2 regions of the Georgenia sp. Marseille-Q6866 genome follow, and region 2 is predicted to be linked to the other one. Evidence: riboswitches for the same ligand, from Rfam matches in the RefSeq annotation. Region 2 holds a riboswitch; the other holds the start of a gene.

Region 1 (4,368 bases), on a different contig from region 2:
CCACGCGAGGATCGTCACGGGGCCGGTGAGCATGCCCTTGACGGGCTTGTCGGTGAGCGAGGCGGCGTGCCGGGACCACTCGACGGTGATCGGCGCGGGCCGCGCGACGTCACCCCAGAGGATCGAGGGCCGCGTGCAGCGGGTCCCGTAGGACTGCACCCACCCGTTCTCGGTGACCGCGAAGCCCTCGAGGTTCTCGGCGAAGTACTGGACCATGTCGTTGCGCTCGGGCTCCCCGTGGACGAGGACGTCCAGGCCCAGGTCCTCCTGGAGCCGCACGACGCGCTCGATCTCCTCGCGCATCGCGGCCGTGTACTGCTCGGCGCTCAGCTCGCCGCGGCCGTACGCGGCCCGCGCGCGGCGGATCTCGACGGTCTGCGGGAAGGAGCCGATCGTCGTCGTCGGCAGGGGCGGGAGGTCGAGGACCTCGGCCTGCGCGGCCGCACGCTCGGCGAAGGGGGCGCGGCTGCGGTCCGCGTCGGTGAGCGCGGCGACGCGGTCGCGGACGTCCGCCCGCCGCACACCCGGGTGCTCGAGGCGGCTGCGACGGCGGTCCGCGGCGGCCGCGAAGGCGCCCTTCGCGGCGTCGCGGCCCTGGGTGAGGGCCGTCGCGAGCGCGAGGACCTCCTCGACCTTCTGGTCGGCGAAGGCGAGCCAGCTGCTCAGCTGCGGGTCGAGCCGCGTCTCCGCGCCGACGTCGTAGGGCACGTGCTGCAGGGACGTCGAGGTGGCCACGCACAGGCCGCCGTCACGCGCGGCGCCGGCGGGCAGTCCCGCCTCGAGCTCCTGCAGGCGCTCGAGCGCGGCGTCCAGGTCGGTCCGCCACACGTTGCGTCCGTCGACAGCGCCCGCCACGACGACGGTGTCCCCCAGCTGCGAGAGCACCTCACCGGACGGCACCCCGCCGCGGACCAGGTCGATGCCCACGGCCTCGACGCCGGTCCGGGCGAGGACGGGCAGCGCGTCCTCCGCCGGCCCGTAGGCGACCGGGACGAAGAGGGCGGGCCGCTCGGGCCGCGTCGTCTCCGCCGCCAGCACGGTGTAGGCGCGCTCGACGGCGGCCAGCACCTGCTCGCGCGGCACCCCCCAGTCCACCGCGAGGGCAGGCTCCTCGAGCTGCAGCCACGGCGCCCCGACGCCACCGAGCGCGTGGAGCAGGTCGACGTAGGCGGGGAGGACGTCATCGAGACGGTCCAGCGGCGTGAAGCCCTCCGGCGGCGCGGCCGCGGGTGCGGCGCCGTCGCCCGGGTCCTCCGCGGCCACGGCCTTGCTCAGCAGGAGGAAGGTCACCGGCCCGACGACGACGGGACGGGTGGTCACCCCCTCGGCCGCCGCCTCGAGGAAGAGCCGCTCGACGCGGTCGTCGGACAGTCGGAACCGGGTCTGCGGGCTGATCTCGGGGACGAGGTAGTGGTAGTTCGTGTCGAACCACTTCGTCATCTCCAGCGGCGGCCGCTCCCCCTCGCCCCGGGCCACGGTGAAGTAGCCGGGCAGGTCGAGGGCGCCGTCGTCGTCGAGGAGGTGCGCGAACCGGGGCGGGACGGCGCCGAGCGTGACGGCGGTGTCGAGCACCTGGTCGTAGAAGGTGAAGTCGCCCGGGATGGAGGCGTCGTCCGGGGCGAGGCCGAGGTCGACGAGCCGGGCGCGCTGGCGGCGGCGCAGCTCGGCGGCCGCGATCTGGAGGTCGTCGAGCTCGCTGCGGCCGGCCCAGAAGGACTCCACCGCCCGCTTGAGCTCCCGGCGTGGTCCGATCCGCGGGTAGCCGAGGATGGTGGCGGCGGGCAGCTGGGGTGCGGTGGGGTCGGTCATGAGATCGTCCTCGGGCTCGTGGTGGACAGCGGGCGGCGGAGGCGCTCGACGACGTCGAGAGCCGGCCGGTACTGGTTGAACGTGAACAGGTGCAGGCCGGGGGCGCCAGCGGAGACGACGTCGTCCACCAGCGCGATGGTCGCGTCGATGCCGATGCGGTGGCGCTCCTCGTCGTCGGCGGCCGCGGTGAGGCGGTCGAGCAGCACCTCGGGGACCGGGACGCCGGTGAGCTGGGCCAGCCGGCGCAGCCGGCGGGGGTCGGTCATCGGGATGATGCCGGCGACGAGCGGGAGCACCACCCCGGCGGCGCGGGCCTCCTCGACCAGCCCGACGTAGGCGGCCACGTCGTAGAACACCTGGGTGATGGCGAAGTCCGCACCGGCCGCCTGCTTGTCACGCAGGGCGACGACGTCCTGCGCGCGGGTGTGGCTGGCCCCGGCGGGGTAGGCGGCGACGGCGACGCTCAGCGCCCCGGTGGTGCCGAAGCGCGCCAGCTCCGCCGCCCGGATGAGCGCGACGAGCTCGGCGGTGGTGTTGACGCCGTCGGGCTGCGGCACCCATGTCGGCTGCCCGGCCGGTGGGTCGCCGCGCAGCGCGAGGAAGTCGCGGACGCCGTCCTCGATGAGCTCGTCGACGAACTGCGTGAGCTCGGCGCGGGTGGAGCCGACGCAGGTGAGGTGCGCGATCGGGGCGACACTGGTCTCGGCGAGGATGCGGCGCACGAGGGTGCGTGAGGAGTCACGGGTGGAGCCGGAGGCGCCGTAGGTGACCGAGAAGAAGTCGGGGGCCGCGGCGGCCAGACGCTCGACCGTCCCCCACGCCGCCGCCTCGCTGGCGGGCGTGCGTGGCGGGTACAGCTCGAATGACACGGTCGGTCGTCCACGCGGCACAGTCACGAGGCTAGCGGTGCTCAAGAGGTCTCTCCCATCGGGCCTGGCGGAAGCACCCGCACCCGTGTGACGGGGGGTTGCTGCGGCGTCGTCGAGCCAGGACTCTCGGCCGCTCTGGATGGTGAGTGGATCGTCGCGGCGTGGTCACGGCACGGGCAAGGCTCATCCGGCATGCGAGACCCGAGCCCCGTCCGGGCCCCGTCGATGAGACGGCTCTCACCGCTTCCTCACGGTGACCTCACGTGCCGAGGCTGAACTGGTGACGATCCACCGGGACGGCCCGGAGGACCTCGAGAACAGGACATCGCCATGACCATCCGACGCACCCTTGCCGCCGGCACCGCCGCCGGGCTCATGCTCGTCGCCGTCCCGTCCGCGGCCCAGGCCGACGACGTCACCCGCAGCGGGAGCTTCACGCTCGCCGCCGGGCGCACGATCGACGGCGACCTCACCGTCCGCAACGGCACGGTCACCATCCGCGGGACCGTCGAGGGCAACCTCCGCCAGGTCGGGACCGGTTCCGTCGTCATCGCCGCCACCGGCGAGGTCGACGGCAACGTCGAGGAGACCGGCGCGGGCACCGTGCAGGTACACGGCGACGTCGACGGCAACGTCAAGGAGAGCAGCACCGGCCTGGTGCACGTCTACCGCGGTGGTTCGGTCGACGGGAACGTCGAGGAGCTGCACGACGGCGCCGTGTACGTCGCCGGGACGGTGGACGGCAACGTCAAGGAGTCCGGCCGCGGCCACCTCTACCTCTACGGCACCGCCCGCGTGGACGGCAACGTCTACGAGCGCGACAACGGCAACCTCTACGTCTACCGCGGCGCCAAGGTCGACGGTGACATCAGCGAGGGCGGCGCCGGGAGCCGCGTGCGCCGCTGAGCCCCTGCCGGTGAGCACCTCCCCCGGACGCGGGTGGAGGTGCTTCGCCGTCCCCCGGGCCGCGTAGCGTGGGCCCATGGCCACCAGACGGCACGACGAGGTCATCGGAGCGGACAAGGTCACCGGCGCCACCGGCCGCCCCCGCGAGGAGTGGTTCGCCGCGCTCGACGCCGCCGGGGCGGACGGGTGGGCGCACAAGCGGATCGCCGAGTGGCTCGTCACCGAGCACGGCGTCGACGGCTGGTGGGCGCAGAGCCTCACCGTTGGCTACGAGCAGGCACGGGGGATGCGGCAGCCGGGGCAGCGCCCGGACGGCACCTTCGACGCCAACGTCTCGAGGACGGTGGGCCTGCCCGCCGAGGACGTCTTCGCCCACCTGGCCGACGCCACACTGCGCGCGGCGTGGCTGCCGGGCTGGCGGCTGGCGAGCGCCAGCCCGCCCAAGCGTGCCCGGCTCACGGACGACGACGGCGAGGCGCGCGTCGTCGTCGAGCTCGCCGCCGGCGCCGGCAAGGTGCGGGTCGCGGTCCAGCACGGCCGGCTCCCGGACGCGGCCACCGTGGCCGAGTGGAAGGACTTCTGGAGAGCCGCGCTCGGCCGGCTCGCTGCGAACGCGACCGGCGCGTAGCCGCCTCGATCTGCCGCTGGCGCTGACCTACCCGGTTGTCCTCTCAGCTCCGCCTTTCCCGCACGTCCGGATGAGGTGAACCGGGGAGCTCACGACGGCGGAGCACCGCCGCCCACTAGCGTGTCGCCATGAGAAGAGCGACGGCGAGCGCCGCGG
Region 2 (4,368 bases):
GGGCGCTGTCGAGGATGCGGCGCGAGGTGGAGCCCGCGGCCACCGAGAAGGCCAGCATGGCGGGGTTCGCGGCGACGGAGATGACCGAGGTGGCGGTGAAGCCGGCAGGCCCGTCCGGGGTGGCGCAGGTGATGACGGCGACGCCTGCCGGGTGGCGGCGGAAGACGGCCTTGAACTCCTCACTGTCCACCGACGCGGGCAGGGAGGTGGGGGCGGCGGGCTGCTCGGCGGTCATCAACGGTCCTTCGCGGTCGAGTCTGGGGCTCTCCCCATTGTCGACCAGGCGTGCCCGCCGTGGGCGCTCAGCGGGTGTGACCTCCCAGTCCCTGGACGCACCTAGGCCATCCGTCTCAGAAGGGCGGCTCGGCGGCGTCCATGCTGCCGGTGTCCGTCCGCACCCAGGTCACCCGGCCGTGGTGGTCGCGCTGGTAGACGTGACCGCTCGGCGTGATCCAGCGGAAGGTGCCGCCTCCCAGGTGCTCGAGGCGGAACTGGCCGAGCGTCTTGATGGTGTGGTCCGGTCGGCACCCGGCACCGAGGTTGGACGCGCTCGTGGGGCCGTCGGGGAAGGGGACGACGTGGTCGAGGTCGCAGCTGTGGGCCGGGGTGGAGCAGCCCGGGATGACGCAGCTGCGGTCGCGGGCCCGGACGAACTCGGCCAGGGCGGCGGGTGGGCGGTAGCGGGTGCGGCCGACGTCGAGGACCTCCCCGCTCAGCGGGTCGGTGACGATGCGCTGCCAGGTGCCTGCGCTCATCGCCAGCGCGCGGGCGACGTCCGGGGTGATGGGGCCGTAGCCCTCGAGCTCGGCGACCTCGGCCATCGGCAGCAGGCCGTCGTCGGCAGGGCTGTCCCCTGGAGGGTCGTGGGCAGGGCTCGCCCCTGGGGCGTCGTCGGTGTCTCCGGTGAGGTGGTCCCAGCACTCGCCGTACGCGGGGAAGGCACCCTGCGTCTCCGGTGGGAGAACGAGGACCGACAGCGGCACGTCCACCCGGATGACCGCACGCCTGCCGCCGATGGTGCCCACCGGCATGTGGAGCATCCTCAGGTAGTCGCTCACGGGCTGGAGGTCCGGCGTGCCGGTCGCGGCCGACGGGGCCGTGGGCACGCCGTCGTCGGCGTCGACCTCGCGGGAGTCCTCGTCGCCCGCTTCCGCGGCCGCGTCCGTGTCACTCATGTCCGGCAGCCCGATGTAGCCCTGCTCGAGCGCGGTGTGGCCCATGAGGGCGAGGACGTCGGCACGCAGCTGGTCGATGGTGCGACTGTCCCCGGCCGCCTTGGCGCTGCGGGCAGCGGCCTCGAGGGCGAGGTCGAAGCCCGCAGCGTCGGTGGCGGGAAGGAACGCGTGGATCGAGGCCATGCCGTCGGGCAGTGGCCGCGGGTGGTCCACGCGCCGCTCCTCGCGCGCCCGGCGGTGCCGCTGGACCGCCCGGCTGGGGTCGATCGCGATGATCGCCTTCTCCACGGCACGCGCGAGCTGGCTGGGGGTCTGTTGCGGGGCGTCGGGCAGGACGACCCGCTGGACCTCCCAGGCGACGTCCGCCGGCTGCTCCGCCAGGTGACGCGTGAGCACGGCCGCCTTGGCCGGGTCGATGAGCCCCTGCTCGAGGGCGTTCGCCGTCTGGTCGAGCTTGTCCCGGAAGAGCCGTGCGCGCTCGACCATCCGCCGCGCCGTGAACCGCGTGATCCCCAGTCGCGGGGCGAGCTCGGCGGCGGCCGAGTCGGCAGCGATCTTCCCGCCGGGGAGCGGGTGGTGCGGGTTGATGCCGGGCCGCCCGGCGAGGAGACCGCTGAGCTCGGTGACCCGTGCGGCCGCCCACGAGGCGACCCGCTGGTAGCCGGCGACCATCTCCACCAGCGCGTACAGGTCGACGGTGCGTGGGTCGAGAGCCTCGAGAGTCTCCGCCAGGGCTGGCCCCGGGGCCAGGGAGGTGAGCAGGCCACCCAGCTCTGCGCCGTCGTCGTCGTCCGTGTGCCCGCGCCGGCCTGCTGGGAAGAGAGGGTCGGGAGGAGAGGAGGAGCTCGGGCGGGCCGTCGTCCTCGAGTGGGACCTCCTCGGCGCAACGCTCGTCAGGGCCGGCACCGGGCGGGAGCGGGTCGGGCGGAAGGGAGGGAGCTCGGCGGGGCCGTCGTCGAGCACGAGCCAGGGCGGGGACCGGCGAGGTCGGCCGCGCTCAGCCACTGGCCCTGCGTCGCCGCCATCTCGCTCACCACCTCGGTGCTGTGAACCTGATGACTCCACCGTATGACCGCCCACTGACATTCGACCGCGTGACAGTTGACACATGAAGTGAGGCGCCGCTAGCGTCTGCGACAGGTTCAGAGCACCAGTGCGTACCTCGAGTGCGCTAAGCCCCGGCTTGCTGGTCGGCAACCCGCCACGTGCGGTGGGTGCCCCGGGTGATGACCTGGTCCCGCGACCGTCGGGACAACGGAGCGCACCGCGAGAGTGCCAGCACGCGAAGGACGTACCAGGATGACCACGCACCTCAGCCCCCGGCAGATCACCAGCCGTTGCGGCAGCAGCATGTGCATGTGCGGTCGTCCGTGTATGTCGGTCTGAGACATACGGAAGCGACGCCCTCGGCGCGAGCCGCGCTGACGCGTCACCCCTGATCCAAGCCCCCGAGCCGCCGGCGAGTGACACGCCAGGCGCCGGATCCGGCGTATCAGGTCTCACGTCCTTCCCTGCGCCCCAGGCGCTGCGACCTCGATAGGTGCTGCCATGACTGCTGCGTTCCTGCCCACCCGTACCACCGCGACGACCTCGACCACGGCGACGATCGCCCTCGACCTCTCCGGCCTCGGCGCCCCCGCCCACGACCGTGAGGCGGCTGCCGGCCTGCCCGCCGAGCAGGCCAACCTCGTCCGCCTCGCCTCCTACGCCCGTGCGGCCCACAAGGGTGGCGTCTCCTTCGTCACGCTCGGCGAGGACTTCCGGCTCCGCGCCGACGCCGCACCGCGCCCCAACGCCTGGCTCGACCCGGTCATCGCCGCGCGCCGCATCAGCCCGAGCGCCGGCGGCACGGGCCTCGTGCCCACCGTCCAGCTCGGCCGCGCCGACTCGGCCGTGGCCGCCGAGCTCGCGCAGTTCAACCGCAAGAGCGGCTCGTGGGCCGGCCTGCAGGTGGCCCGCGGCGAGCAGGCGCCGGTGGCCGCACTGCCCCAGCTCGGCGACCTCCTCGAGGAGCTCGTCCGAAGCACGGAGGCGCGCTCCAGCCAGCGCCCCACCGTCGTCGTCCCGCTCGAGGAGGAGGCCGACCTCGCCGCCGCGGGTGAGCTCGCCGACGTCGTCCGCCTCCGTGAGGCCGACCTCAGCTGGGCGCGCGAGCTGCGCTTCGCCGTCCGCTCCGCCGCGCGTGCCGCAGGCCGTGGCCCCGTCCGCGTCCTCGTCGACCTGCGCACCGTCATCGCCGCCGACTACGAGTCCGCCCGCGCCCGCGCCGACCTCCTCACCGACATCGCCGGCGGCGACGCCGGGTGGTCGGGTGCGCTCGAGGCCGTCGGCACGGTGGGCGACGTCGTCGCCACCATCGAGCGGTGGGTCGAGGCCGGTGCCGCGGATGGCTTCGTCGTCCTGCCCGGCTCCATCCCCGCCGACGTCCAGCGGCTGCTGCGGGGGATCATCCCGGCGCTCCAGGCCCGTGGCCTGGTGTCGGTCGCCGGGGCGACCACGGAGGCGCAGCCGGTTCCGGCGTGAGCCGGCACCGCGGCCCGACCGCCTAGGTGTGGAGTCCTGGTCCTCCAAGGTCCAGGAGGCCACACCTAGGACGGTGGGGCGGTGGGCAGCGCTTCGTGGGGACCCTCGAGCCAGGTGAGGATGCGGTCGGCCGCCTCGTGAGGAGCGAGGTCGCGGTTGTCGAGCCGCAGGTGCCGGTGCTGAGCGAGGAGACGGGTACCCGGCAGGGGCGGGCCGCCGTCGGGCCGGGGACCGGTGTTCATGACGAACCGCTCCATCTCGCGGACGTTGGCGTCGGACCACTCGACGTCCCGCTTGGACCGCTTGTCGGCGAGCCGCAGCTCGGTCCGGTTCCGCTCGAGGCGTGTGTCGAGGTCGGCCGCCAGCTCGACGAACGACACCTCGGCGCCCGCCTCGACATAGGGACGGACCTGCTGGATCAGCTCGTCGAGGTCGGACTGCAGGTCCAGGCCCCAGACGTAGGTGAGCAGCAGGTCGGTGCCCGCCACGGCCGCCTCCTGGACGACCCGTGCGCGCCACTCGGTGAGCAGCCGGGTGAACGGGGGCGTGCCGTAGTCGAACACTTCCAAGAGCGGCTCGATGAGCGCGTGGTTGTGGAAGAGGCGGAAGGTGCTGCGCCGGGCGACCTCGCGCCCCACCGTCATCTTGCCCACGGCGGGAGGGCCGAAGA

What was found. A riboswitch is a leader RNA that binds a small molecule or an ion and turns the genes downstream of it on or off. The one in region 2 is predicted to bind S-adenosylmethionine.
Region 1: linked by a shared signal. The riboswitch ahead of ACWPXV_RS06300 (methylenetetrahydrofolate reductase) and the one ahead of ACWPXV_RS15100 (hypothetical protein) in region 2 are both predicted to bind S-adenosylmethionine.

Annotation. Positions count from the first base shown of each region.
Region 1 covers NZ_CBCOOR010000005.1:124,777-129,144, forward strand. The annotation lists gene metE (5-methyltetrahydropteroyltriglutamate--homocysteine S-methyltransferase) at 1-1,809, opposite strand, end outside; gene ACWPXV_RS06300 (methylenetetrahydrofolate reductase) at 1,806-2,678, opposite strand; SAM riboswitch class I at 2,731-2,825, opposite strand; gene ACWPXV_RS06305 (bactofilin family protein) at 3,009-3,584, shown strand; gene ACWPXV_RS06310 (hypothetical protein) at 3,661-4,212, shown strand; gene ACWPXV_RS06315 (hypothetical protein) at 4,341-4,368, shown strand, end outside.
Region 2 covers NZ_CBCOOR010000022.1:16,371-20,738, forward strand. The annotation lists gene ACWPXV_RS15090 (flavin reductase family protein) at 1-235, opposite strand, end outside; gene ACWPXV_RS15095 (DUF222 domain-containing protein) at 351-2,180, opposite strand; SAM riboswitch class IV at 2,315-2,439, shown strand; gene ACWPXV_RS15100 (hypothetical protein) at 2,724-3,698, shown strand; gene ACWPXV_RS15105 (AAA family ATPase) at 3,764-4,368, opposite strand, start outside.